3 regions of the Streptomyces sp. NPDC001156 genome follow, and region 1 is predicted to be linked to each of the others. Evidence: riboswitches for the same ligand, from Rfam matches in the RefSeq annotation. Region 1 holds a riboswitch; each other region holds the start of a gene.
What was found. Region 1 has a riboswitch for S-adenosylmethionine ahead of ACWDA7_RS00030 (aminotransferase class V-fold PLP-dependent enzyme). Riboswitches for the same ligand answer to the same signal wherever they lie in the genome.

Region 1 (4,032 bases):
GCCTGGCGGTCCGTCAGGTTCTCCGTCATCTGGAACACCGTCACCAACGCGAGCCGACCCGGGGACCAGCCCGCCGGCCCCGTCGCGCCGAAAGCCTCCGCGAACTCCTCGTCCGGAAACAGTTCCCCCAGCCGGTCCCGCACCGCCACCGGCAACGGCACCTGCCGCCCGAAATTCTTCGCCCGCACCGCCCGCGCCACCACGGGATCCGGCTCCGGCCACGACTGCGGCTCCATCGACACTCCCATCCCACCCCCCGACCGGGGATCAGGAAAGAACCGGCCGCACCACCAACCCTGCCAGTACCACCAAGTCGCTGTCGGCCCTCAACTGCCAATGGGCAACAGGGTCGGCCGCATCATCAAAGACCGCAACTACCGCCGGTTCCGCCGGCGCCGCGCTGTCGCCGAACACACCATCGCCCACCTCAAAGACCACCAGGTCCTGCGCCAGTGCCGACGCAAAGGCGACGGCATCAACCACGCCGTCGCAGGAGTCGCAGCACTCCACAACCTGAAGCTGGAAGTCCGGTAACCGGGGGGTCACCCCGGCAAGGAGACACGGCCCGCTCCGCATGACGGGATAACTCTTAGCGGCCCCGGCCGCCGGGGCCGCTCCCCCGTCCGCTGCGGGGCGGACGGGAGGGAGACCACCTGGCCGTGCCCCGGTGGCTCAGACCGCCGGCACGCAACGGCCGTCCTCCGTGCGGTAGTTCCACTTCGCACCGTCGCGGACCAGCTCCTTGACCGCACCGAGGAAACGCTCCACGTGCTCGTCGGGCGTGCCCGCGCCGAAGCTGACGCGGATCGCGTTCAGCGTCTTCTCACCGGGCGCCGCCTCGGGGGCGCCGCACTCCCCCTGGGTCTGCGGGTCGGCGCCCAGAAGTGTGCGCACCAGCGGGTGGGCACAGAAGAGGCCGTCGCGGACGCCGATGCCGTACTCCGCGGAGAGCGCGGCGGCGAAGTGGGAGCTGTTCCAGCCCTCGACGACGAAGGAGATGACCCCGACGCGGGGCGAGTCGTCGCCGAAGAGGGAGAGCACCTTGACCTCCGGGACCCCGGCCAGCCCTTCCCGGACCTTGCCGATCAGGTACTGCTCGCGGGCAACAAGGGCGTCGAAGCCGGCCTCGGTGAGGGCCTTGCAGGCCGAGGCGATGGAGTAGGCGCCGATGACATTGGGCGAGCCCGCCTCGTGCCGTGCGGCGCTCTCGTGCCACTCGACGTCCACTCCTCCGTCGGTGCGCCGGGTGACCTTGCGGCTGGCGCCTCCGCCCGCGAGGTAGGGCTCGGCCGCACGCAGCCAGTCGGCGCGGCCGGCCAGGACTCCGGAACCGAACGGCGCGTACAGCTTGTGCCCGGAGAACGCGACCCAGTCGACGTCCAGGTCCTTGACCGACACCCGGTGGTGCGGGGCCAGCTGGGCGGCGTCCAGCACGATACGGGCGCCGTGCGCATGGGCGGCCGCCGCGAGATCGCGCACCGGCCACAGCTCGCCGGTGACGTTCGAGGCGCCGGTGACACAGACCAAGGCCGGGCCGTGGGGATCGCGGTCCGCAAGGGCGCGCTCCAGGGTCGCGACGGCCTGCTGCGGAGTGCGCGGGGCGTCCAGGCAGGTGACGCGCGCACCCCGCCAGGGCAGCAGGGAGGCGTGGTGTTCCGTCTCGAAGACGAAGACCTGGCAGTCGGCCGGAAGGGCGGCGGCGAGGAGGTTGAGCGAGTCGGTGGTGGACCGGGTGAAGATCACCTCGTCCTCTTCGCGGCAGTCGAGGAACGCTGCGACGGTCCGGCGGGCGTTCTCGAACAGGTCGGTGGACAGCTGCGAGAGGTACCCGGCACCGCGGTGGACGCTGCCGTAGTACGGGGCGTAGGCCGCCACGTCGTCCCAGACGCGCTGAAGTGCCGGGGCGCTGGCCGCGTAGTCGAGCGCGGCGTAGGTGACCTCGCCGCCCGTGACGAGCGGGACGGTGACATCCCGGCCTAGAACGGGCAGCGGGGCACAAATGGACGGGTCGGCAGCAAGGGTGGAAACGGACATGGGTGCACTCCCGTGTAAGCAGGTGGGATCGCCGTGCCGGACGGCGCGCACGACGGCGCGAGGCTGCGTCAGCGGCACGCGAAAAGGTGAAAAGGGGTGAAAGGGGATGCGGAGGCGGGGCTCTGCGGCCCTATCGCATTCGCTTGCTCACGGAAGGCTCCCTCGAACGACCAGGACCCCTGGTGATGCGAGGGGTCCGCGCTTGCCGCAGACCTCGCTGCCTACGGCCTGGTCCTCACCCGGGGCACCCCGCCACGGACGGAGGGTTGCCGGACAGCCGGCCGGGGCCGAATGGCTGTCGCTCATGACCTGTACAGGACGCTACGGGACGTGATCGCCCGGCCGCAACTTCTGTCCGGATGCCGGGATGCACACAGGGTTGCGAAGGCCCGGTCCGGAGACGGGGCCGCGCGCACGGCTGTGGAGGCCGGGCCGGAGACGGGGACGCGAACACGGCCACGACGGCCGCACCGCAGACCGCGACCCACGCACCACCACGACGGCCGCACCGCAGACCGCGACCCGCACACGACCACGAAGGCCGCACCGGAGACGGGGACGCGCGCGGTTACAAAGGCTGATCCGCAGACCGCGACCCACACACCGCCGCCAAGGACCGTCCACAGCCGGGGATGCGCGCACGGCCGCGAAGGCGTGGGAGTGCCGGACGGGCGAAGGCCGGGCCGGAGATGCCTGGTGGGCCCCATCGGCCCTGAGCCTGTGGGGGCACCCCTCTCAGGCACACCCGGAACAGCTTGGAGCGGAGCCGAGGAGCCCGCGCCCCAGGCCCCGCGGATGTCAGGCGTGGGTCGCCGCCACCCAGTGGTCCAGCGTCCGCTTGGCCGCCCCCGAGTCGATGGACTCCACGGCCTTCTCCATCCCGGCCCGGATCTGCTCCGCGAGCGACCCGGAACCCGGCTCCAGCGCCACCAGCGCCGCCGCCGAGTTCAGCAGTACGGCGTCCCGTACCGGGCCCGTCTCACCGGTCAGCACCCGTCGCGCCACATCGGCGTTGTAAGAGGCGTCGGCACCGCGCAAGGCCTCCACCGGGACCAGGTCGATCCCCACGTCCCGGGGGTCGAAGGCTTCCTCGGTGACCTTGCCGTCGCGGACGATCCAGACCCGGGAGGTCGATGTGGTCGTCAGCTCGTCCAGGCCGTCGTCGCCCCGGAACACCAGCGAGGAGTTGCCGCGCTCGGCGAGGACCCCCGCCACGATCGGCGCCATCCGCGGGTCCGCGACACCGACGGCCTGGGCCTTCACCCGCGCCGGGTTCGTCAGCGGGCCCAGGATGTTGAACGTCGTACGGATTCCCAGTTGCCCGCGCGCCGCCGCCACGTGCCGCAGCGCCGGGTGGAACTTCACCGCGAAGCAGAAGGTGATCCCGGCCTCCTCGGCCACCTCGGCCACCCGGTACACCGGCAGCTCCAGATTGACCCCGAGCTTCTCCAGCACGTCCGAGGCCCCGGACGCGGAGGACGCGGCCCGGTTGCCGTGCTTGACGACCTTGGCTCCGGTGCCGGCCACCACGATCGACGACATCGTGGAGATGTTCACCGTCTTCGCGCCGTCACCGCCCGTACCGACGATGTCGACCGTCGGCCCCGGCACCTCGATGACGTTCGCGTGCTCGTACATCGCACGGACAAGGCCGGTGATCTCCTCCACCGTCTCGCCCTTGGCCCGCAGTGCCACCGCGAACCCGGCGATCTGCGCGTCCGTCGCCTCGCCGCGCATGATGCGGTCCATCGCCCAGGCGGTGTCGTCCGCGCTCTGGTCACGGCCGTCCAGCAGCCCGTTCAGCACCTGGGGCCAGGAACGGCCCGCCGCGGTGTCGCCTCCAGCGGGGGTCACAGCGCTCATAAGCCGCTCCTGGGTCGTTGTCCCGGACCACGGGACGCATATCTCGAACAGGTCCACCCTATCCAGCCCGGCAGACGGCGAAGGGCCCCGTCCGAACACCGGACGGGGCCCTTCGACTGTGGCGTGCGCAGCGAT
Region 2 (4,032 bases), on a different contig from region 1:
AGAAGTGACCGATCCGCAGGTCCGGGCGCAGACCGCGGAGCATCAGGGGGGCCAGGGTGAGGTGGTAGTCCTGGATCAGGACCGCCGCGCCCTGGCCCGCCTCCTGGGCGAGCGCCTCGGCGAACGCGCGGTTGTACTCCTCGTAGGCCTTCCACTGGCGCCGGAACGTCGTGTCGAAGACCGGCTCGAGCGGCGTCTGATACAGCATGTGGTGCACGAACCACAGCACCGAGTTCGCGATGCCGTTGTACGCGTCGGCGTGCACCTGCGCGTCGATGTCGAGCATCCGTACGCGCTGCCCGCCGGTGTCGGCCGGATCGAGCGCACCGCCCGTGCGCCGGACGGCCTCACGGTCGGCGTCGTTCAGGGCGGAGCAGATCCAGACGGCGTCCGTGTCCGGGCCGATCGCCGACAGTCCGGAGACCAGTCCGCCACCGCCCCGCTTGGCGGTGAGCTCCCCCCTCTCGTCCAGCGCGTACGAGACCGGGCCGCGGTTGGAGGCGACAAGTACGGAAGCCGTGTGCGGGGAAGCCATGCCACGAAACCTAGCCCGGAGCCTAAACGCTCAAACGTTCCATTCAGCCGTATGTGGAGCCGTATACAACGGGTTCCGGAGCCATTCAGGCCGCCTTTCGTTCCATGTACTCGGCGATCTGTTCCATCGGCGGGCGCTCCTCGGTGTCCACCGAGTACGTCCGTGGCTCGAACCCACCCGCCACCCGTTCGAACTGGGTGAGGGACGGGCGGATCAGATGGCCGCGGGCCAGCCGGAGCTGTGCGGTGCGGTAGATCGCGGCGGCCATGCGGCCGAGCGCCTGTCCGTCCTGGTGGCGGTGCTTGCGCACCCCCACGTCGACCTGGGCGAGGGCGTCCAGGCCCACCAGGTGCAGGGCGTCGACCAGCATGCCGAGCTCCACCCCGTACCCGACCGGGAACGGCAGCCGTTCCAGCAGGGAACGGCGGGCCGCGTACTCGCCGCCGAGCGGCTGTACGAATCCGGCCAGCTGGGGCCAGTGCATGTTGAGCAGCGGGCGCGCCATCATCTCCGTGACACGTCCGCCCTGGCCGGCCGTGGCGCCGAGCGGCCGGTCGTACATCGCCTTCACCAGGTCCACGCCGGGGTCGGTGAGCAGTGGGCCCACGATTCCGGAGACGAACTCCGAGGAGAACTCCCTCAGGTCCGCGTCGATGAAGCAGACGATGTCGCCACGGGTGACGAGCAGGGACCGCCACAGCACCTCGCCCTTGCCGGGCACGGCCGGGATCCGCGGCAGGATCGCGTCGCGGTGGACCACCTTCGCGCCGGCTGCCGCGGCGACCTCGGAGGTGCGGTCGGTTGAGCCCGAGTCGACGACGACGATCTCGTCGACGAGCGGGACCTTCTGCATGAGGTCGTGGCGGATGGCGGCGACGATGTCGCCGACCGTCTCCTCCTCGTTGAGCGCGGGCAGCACCACACTGACCGTTGAACCGGACGAGCGTTTCGCGGCCAGGGTCTGGTGGAGCGGGCGATCGGCGAGGGACCAGGAGCGGGTGCTCAGCCAGCGCTCGACTTCTTCCAGCACAGTCTGCGGCTCCTCACGTTCGTACGGCGGTGGTCGGCAGAAGAGATCGGAAGAGATCGGAAGAGATCCCCGAGTGGGACTCCCATGGGGTGCGGGTGGTGATCCGTCCATCTCGCGGTTCGGACGACTCTCTCAACTGTCCTGGCCTTCGGTTACAGTCTTGAACAACGCCGGTGACCATCGCATGTCGGGGGTCGCCGTCGCTCACCACGGTGAAACAACCGCATACCGCTCATCCAGAGGGGCAGAGGGACACGGCCCGATGAAGCCCCGGCAACCCTCCAGTCGGTTCTCGTAGATCGCTCCTGATCGTCTTCGCGAGGCTCCCGGCTAGGGAAGGTGCCAAATCCGTCTCACGGCGAGATGCGTCGTGAGGAAGATGAGGAGAAAGGGCCTCGCCTGACATGGCTGTGCAGACAGTTGCAAGCACCACCGACTCCGTGAATCTCGGTCCCGCCGCGGCTCTCTCGTGTCGTGAGTGCGGCCACCGGGTGCCCCTCGGCCCGGTCTTCGCCTGCGAGGAGTGTTTCGGCCCGCTGGAGATCGCGTACGACTTCTCGGGCTACGACACCGAGGAACTGCGTAAGCGCATCGAGGCCGGCCCCGCCAACATCTGGCGTTATGCGCCGCTGCTGCCGGTCCCGGCGGACGTCGCCGGCAAGCCGAACCTCAACCCGGGCTGGACCAAGCTCGTCAAGGCGGACAACCTGGCGCGTGAGCTGGGCGTGACCGGCGGGCTGTACGTGAAGGACGACTCGGGCAACCCCACGCACTCCTTCAAGGACCGCGTGGTCGCCCAGGCGCTGGAGGCCGCGCGCGTCTTCGGCTTCACCACCCTCTCTTGCTCCTCCACCGGCAACCTCGCGGGCGCGGTCGGTGCCGCGGCGGCACGGGCCGGCTTTCGCTCCTGCGTCTTCATCCCGCACGACCTGGAGCAGGGCAAGATCGTCATGGCCGCGGTCTACGGCGGTCAGCTCGTCGGCATCGAGGGCAACTACGACGACGTGAACCGCTTCTGCTCCGAGCTGATCGGCGACCCGGCCGGCGAGGGCTGGGGCTTCGTCAACGTCAACCTCCGTCCGTACTACGCGGAGGGGTCCAAGACCCTGGCGTACGAGATCGCCGAGCAGCTCGGCTGGCGGCTGCCCGACCAGATCGTGGTTCCGATCGCTTCCGGCTCGCAGCTGACGAAGATCGACAAGGGGCTACAGGAACTGATCAAGCTGGGGCTCGTGGAGGACACGCCCTACAAGATCTTCGGGGCGCAGGCCGAGGGCTGCTCCCCGGTGTCGGTCGCCTTCAAGGCGGGCCAGGACGTCGTACGGCCGCAGAAGCCGAAGACGATCGCCAAGTCGCTGGCGATCGGCAACCCGGCCGACGGCCCGTACGTCCTCGACATCGCGCGCCGCACGGGCGGTGCGGTGGAGGATGTGACGGACGATCAGATCGTCGATGCCATCAAGCTGCTCGCCCGTACGGAGGGCATCTTCGCCGAGACGGCCGGTGGCGTGACCGTCGGTGTCACGCGCAAGCTCATCGAGAGCGGTGTCCTCGATCCGGCGAAGACGACGGTCGTCCTCAACACCGGCGACGGTCTCAAGACGCTGGACGCGGTGGCCGGCACCGGGCTCACCGCCACGATCCGCCCGAACCTGGACTCCTTCCGTGCGGCCGGGCTCGTCTGAGCACCCGTCCCGCCGGCCGTACCCCACCGGAGGTCACACCCCATGAGCGTCACTGTCCGCATCCCGACCATCCTGCGCCCCTACACCGGCGGCCAGGCCGAGGTTCCCGCCGAGGGCGGGAACCTGGCGGAGGTCATCGCCGACCTGGAGAAGAACCACACCGGCATCGCCGCCCGCGTCCTGGACGATCAGGGCAAGCTGCGCCGCTTCGTCAACGTGTACGTCAACGACGACGACGTCCGCTTCGAGCAGGGTCTCGAAACCGTGACGCCCGACGGCGCCGGCGTCTCCATCATCCCGGCGGTGGCGGGCGGCTGACGGTCACTCGGCCCGCCCGATCATTACCCTCGGTAACTCAGGTCACCGAGAGTTCATCGAATTGCCCTCTCCGTGAGACAAGCGGAGGGGGCAATTCTGCATGGTTGAGCACGGTACAGTTGGGGAACCCGCTCCCGGTTTCCTCGCCGGGTGCTCTGAGTTCCTGCCGTAGGCCGATAAGAAGTAGCCAAAGTAGGCAGGGTTTTTGAGCCATTCGCTCCTTTTGCAGGGCCCGACTTGCCCTGAATTCGGATGAATTCTCCGTACATTCCCGACCGGTCTTGCCCGGAATTCTCGTCCGATTGACCTGTTGCAGACGGCAGTTGGACAGATACATTCAGCCGCGGTCGACGCGTTCCGGCGCACGCCCCCAACCGTTGGGGGGTGAGGTCTGACCCGGGTCCGCGAAGTGTGGATCTGTGCAAGGGCCAGTAATAGGGGAGTTAGGCATGGCTCAGGGCACC
Region 3 (4,032 bases), on a different contig from region 1:
CGGTCGTCGATCATCCCGTGCACGGCCTCGGTGACGGTCTCGGCCAGCGTCGGAGAGACCTCCCGCAGCAGCCGTCGACCCTTGTCCGTGAGGGCGACCTCGATGCCCCGCTTGTCGCCGCACACCGAACGCCGGGTCACCAGGTCCGCGTGCTGCAGACAGGCGATCTGGTAGGTCAGGCGGGTCTTGGGGCGGCCCAGCGACTCGGCGATCCGCGACATGCGCAGAGCGGCGCCGGGCTGGTCGGCGAGCAGGCACAGCACCAGGAACTCGTCGTGCGAGACCCCGAGCGACTCCTTGACCTGGGAACGCAGCCGCTGCTCGATCGCCCCGGCAGCGGCCAGCAACTGCATCCAGGCGCGCAGTTCGGCCGGCAGCAGCGTGTCCTCGGCCGACCCTTCGCATGCGGGCTGGTCGGCGGGGGCGGAGGAGTCGGCCATGGTCCCCGAGTCTACCGGCCGTCCAGATATGGACACGGGCCCGACAGATGGGGAAATGGGACGGACCGACCGGGGACGAACCACCGCGATCCGATTCGCCGGGCTCCCTCGCTCTCACACTGCGGACGGCCCCCTTGACGCAGACCGGAGCCCGCTCGACACTCCAATGGGGATTTCCTAGCGAACAGGTAGGGAAACATGGGACGCCTGGAGCCGGTCATCGGCCGTGTGCACCGCACACGTCGGCAGTCCCTTCTTCTGACCTCCCGCCGTCACATCGATCTGCTGCGGGTCTGCAGCGCGGCCGGCGCCTCGAGCTGAACCGGCCGTGCCGGAACCCCGCGCCCCGTCGTGCGGGCCGGGGAGCGTCACCTGCCCGCCAGGCCGCCACCCTCCGCATCTTCGCGTACCAGTACCCGGGGAGAGACATGTCCGCCCATGCCCTGACCGCACTCCCGCCGTCGTCCGTCCCGGCCTTCCGGGGCCGCATCGGCCGCGACGCACGCAGCGGCCACTACGCGGTACCGCGCCGCTACCGGCTCCACCTGTCGCTGTCCTGTCCGCACTGTCTGCGGACAGCCATCACCCACAGCCTCCTCGGTCTCGACGAGGTCTGCCCCGTGACCTTCCTGCCCGCGGTGCCAGACGGCCCCGGCGGCGAGCACTCCGCGCTGCGCCCGCTGTACGAGGCGAGCGCCCACCGCTACCCTGGGGCGGCCGTCGCGCCCGTGCTCAGCGACGACTGGTCGGGCCGGATCGTCAGCACGCACGCCCCGGACATCATGCGCGACCTGGCCCGGCACTTCGGCGCCGGCCGCGATGCGCTGTACCCGCAGGGCGCCGACGCCGAGCTCGAGGGTGTGCGCCGCCTGTGCGAGCAGGGCCTCGAGGCGGCCGCACAGCGTGCCGGTCGCGCCGATGCCGGTGCGGAGGAGCGGGCCGACGCGCTCACCTCGCTGCTGTGCACCCTGCGGTCGCTGGAGGGCCGGCTGGAGCGCCAGGAATACGTGCTGGGCGACCAACTCACCGCTGGCGACGTGGAGTTGTGGGTGAGCCTGGTGCAACTGGACACCGTGCACCGCTGGCACCTGGACGCAGGTGCGGTGCACCGCATAGCCGGCCACCCGCGTCTGTGGGCCTACGCCCGCCGGCTGGCCGCCCGTCCGGCCTTCGGCCCGCACCTCGACCTCGACGGCATCGCCCGTCGGCACCACGCGCGCTGCCGTGGTCTCGAGGCCGCGGGGGCGGCGGTGCAGATCCTCGACTGGGCCGCGCACGTGCCCGACAGCGCACCGGCACGGGCCAGTTGACGGCGTGTCCGTCCGTAGGCTGATGTATCACCTGATGGACGCACATTGACATCGGTTCCCGGGCCTGACTTACTTACGGCTCAGAACGGTCATGAGCGTCAGCGACAAGCCCTGGCTTGCTGACCGGCAACCCTCGCGCCGCGGTGGGGTGCCCCAGGTGACGACCGGACCGGGATGACGTTTCGGTAAGCGCGAGGCCCAAGGGGCCAGGACAGCGACAGGTGGCGGACATGTACGCAGCTTCCAGGACGGCCGCACGCCGTCCTCAGTGCTGCGTACAGCCGTACGCACAGTTGCTCGTCGCCAACCGGGCCGTCGACCTTCTGCGCGTCAGCAGCGCACTGTGTACCGCACCGGGCCGCGCCCGCTGTCGGGGCTGACTACTTCCACCAGCCCCGCCTCCGTGACGAACACCGCTTGAGCGGTGTGCCGTTGTCCGCCCAGCCCCCGGTTCCGTGCGACCCCGTGCGCTGCCCCGCTCCGCAGAGCGATCCCCGCCCTGCCGGCCTGTCGTGGCCACGCACCGCCGCCGCGGTCCCCGGGTGTCCGAGTTGCCGGAGCCCTCCATGACTGAACCCCCAGGCACAGCCGTGTCCGTCGACGCCCTGCCGATGGCCGAAGCCACCGCCGACGTCACGCCCACCACTCCAGCCCACCCGGTCCGCGACCCCTCGCCGGACGCTTCCGGCCGACCGCTCACCGCCCAGCGGGTACGACCCCTGCGCCGCCCCGGCCGCTGGATCGCCACGGCCGTGGTGCTGGTCCTGGTGGCCCAGTTCGTCCACGGCCTGGTCTCGAACCCCTTCTACCAGTGGGACCGGTTCGCCTATTGGTTCCTGCGCCCCACCATCCTCGACGGACTGCTGATCACTCTCGAAGTCGCCGCGCTCAGCGCCGTGTCCGGCCTGCTCGGCGGCATCGTCCTGGCGCTCGCGCGGCTCTCCCGGAGCCCCGTGCTGCGCGCCGTCAGCTGGACCTACGTATGGGCGTTGCGGTCCGTACCCCTGATCGTCGTGCTGATCTTCCTCTACAACTTCAGCGCGCTGTACCGGACGGTGAGCATCGGCGTGCCCTTCGGCCCCGCCTTCCTCACCTTCGACGAGTCCAGGCTGGCCACCGACATGGCCGTCGCCGTGGTCGGTCTGAGCCTCAACGAGGCCGCGTACGCGGCGGAGGTCGTCCGGGGCGGCATCCTCTCCGTCGACCAGGGCCAGCACGAGGCCGCCGCCGCCCTCGGCCTGCCCAGGGGCCACCAGTTCAGGAAAATCGTCTTCCCGCAGGCCCTCAGGTCCATCACCCCGAACTACGTCAACCAGCTGATCGGACTGATCAAGGGCACCTCGCTGGTGTTCTACGTCTCGCTGCTCGATCTGTTCGGCTCGGCGCAGACCATGGGCAGCACCTACCCCGGCGACATCGTGCCGCTGCTGCTGGTCGTCACCGTCTGGTACCTGATCCTCACGAGCATCGTGTCCGTCGTCCAGTTCTACGTCGAGCGGCACTACGCCCGGGGCGCCACCCGCACCCTGCCGTCGACCCCGTTGCAGAGGCTGCGCACCGGTCTGCGTGAGCTGCGGGAACGTGCACGCAGGGAGGCCGCCGTATGACCGCCCAGACGCTCGAAACGCACTCCTCGGCGGTCGAGGTGCACGATGTGCACAAGTGGTACGGCGCCCACCGGGTGCTGGACGGCATCGATTTGACGGTACGTCCCGGCGAGGTGACCGTGATCCTCGGACCCTCCGGCTCGGGCAAGTCCACCCTGCTGCGGGTGATCAACCACCTGGAGAAGCCCGAACGCGGCTATGTCAGCGTGGGCGGCGAGCCCATCGGCGTCCGCCGGCACGGCGACCGCCTCAAGGAGCTGAGCGAGCGGGTCATCCTGGCCCAGCGCAGTCGCATCGGCTTCGTCTTCCAGAACTTCAACCTCTTTCCGCACCTGACCGTGTTGGACAACGTGGCCCTGGCTCCGAGCGCGACCGGCAGTCTGACCAGGCCCGAAGCCGAGGAACTCGCCCGCGAACTGCTCGCCCGGGTCGGACTCGCCGACCGGGCCGGGGCCTATCCGCGGCAGTTGTCCGGCGGCCAGCAGCAGCGGGTGGCCATCGCCCGCGCGCTCGCCCTGCGCCCCGGTGTGATCCTCTTCGACGAGCCCACCTCCGCCCTCGACCCCGAACTCGTCGGCGAAGTGCTGGCTGTCATCAAGGACCTGGCCGACGGCGGCACCACACTCCTCATCGTCACGCACGAGATCGCCTTCGCACGGGAGATCGCCGACCGGG

Region 2: it holds a riboswitch for S-adenosylmethionine, as region 1 does, so the genes downstream of both, thrC (threonine synthase) here and ACWDA7_RS00030 (aminotransferase class V-fold PLP-dependent enzyme) in region 1, are expected to answer to the same signal.
Region 3: it holds a riboswitch for S-adenosylmethionine, as region 1 does, so the genes downstream of both, ACWDA7_RS33820 (amino acid ABC transporter permease) here and ACWDA7_RS00030 (aminotransferase class V-fold PLP-dependent enzyme) in region 1, are expected to answer to the same signal.

Annotation. Positions count from the first base shown of each region.
Region 1 covers NZ_JBSFJX010000001.1:2,609-6,640, forward strand. The annotation lists partial or broken gene ACWDA7_RS00020 (transposase) at 1-248, opposite strand, end outside; gene ACWDA7_RS00025 (hypothetical protein) at 268-546, opposite strand; gene ACWDA7_RS00030 (aminotransferase class V-fold PLP-dependent enzyme) at 673-2,034, opposite strand; SAM riboswitch class IV at 2,228-2,344, opposite strand; gene trpD (anthranilate phosphoribosyltransferase) at 2,833-3,897, opposite strand; gene qcrB (cytochrome bc1 complex cytochrome b subunit) at 4,032-4,032, opposite strand, start outside.
Region 2 covers NZ_JBSFJX010000007.1:117,875-121,906, reverse strand. The annotation lists gene ACWDA7_RS06285 (alpha,alpha-trehalose-phosphate synthase (UDP-forming)) at 1-535, opposite strand, end outside; gene ACWDA7_RS06280 (glucosyl-3-phosphoglycerate synthase) at 621-1,565, opposite strand; SAM riboswitch class I at 1,795-1,951, shown strand; gene thrC (threonine synthase) at 1,970-3,250, shown strand; gene ACWDA7_RS06270 (MoaD/ThiS family protein) at 3,293-3,568, shown strand; gene ACWDA7_RS06265 (cold-shock protein) at 4,018-4,032, shown strand, end outside.
Region 3 covers NZ_JBSFJX010000105.1:19,837-23,868, forward strand. The annotation lists gene ACWDA7_RS33810 (MarR family winged helix-turn-helix transcriptional regulator) at 1-440, opposite strand, end outside; gene ACWDA7_RS33815 (glutathione S-transferase C-terminal domain-containing protein) at 869-1,750, shown strand; SAM riboswitch class IV at 1,838-1,948, shown strand; gene ACWDA7_RS33820 (amino acid ABC transporter permease) at 2,317-3,357, shown strand; gene ACWDA7_RS33825 (amino acid ABC transporter ATP-binding protein) at 3,354-4,032, shown strand, end outside.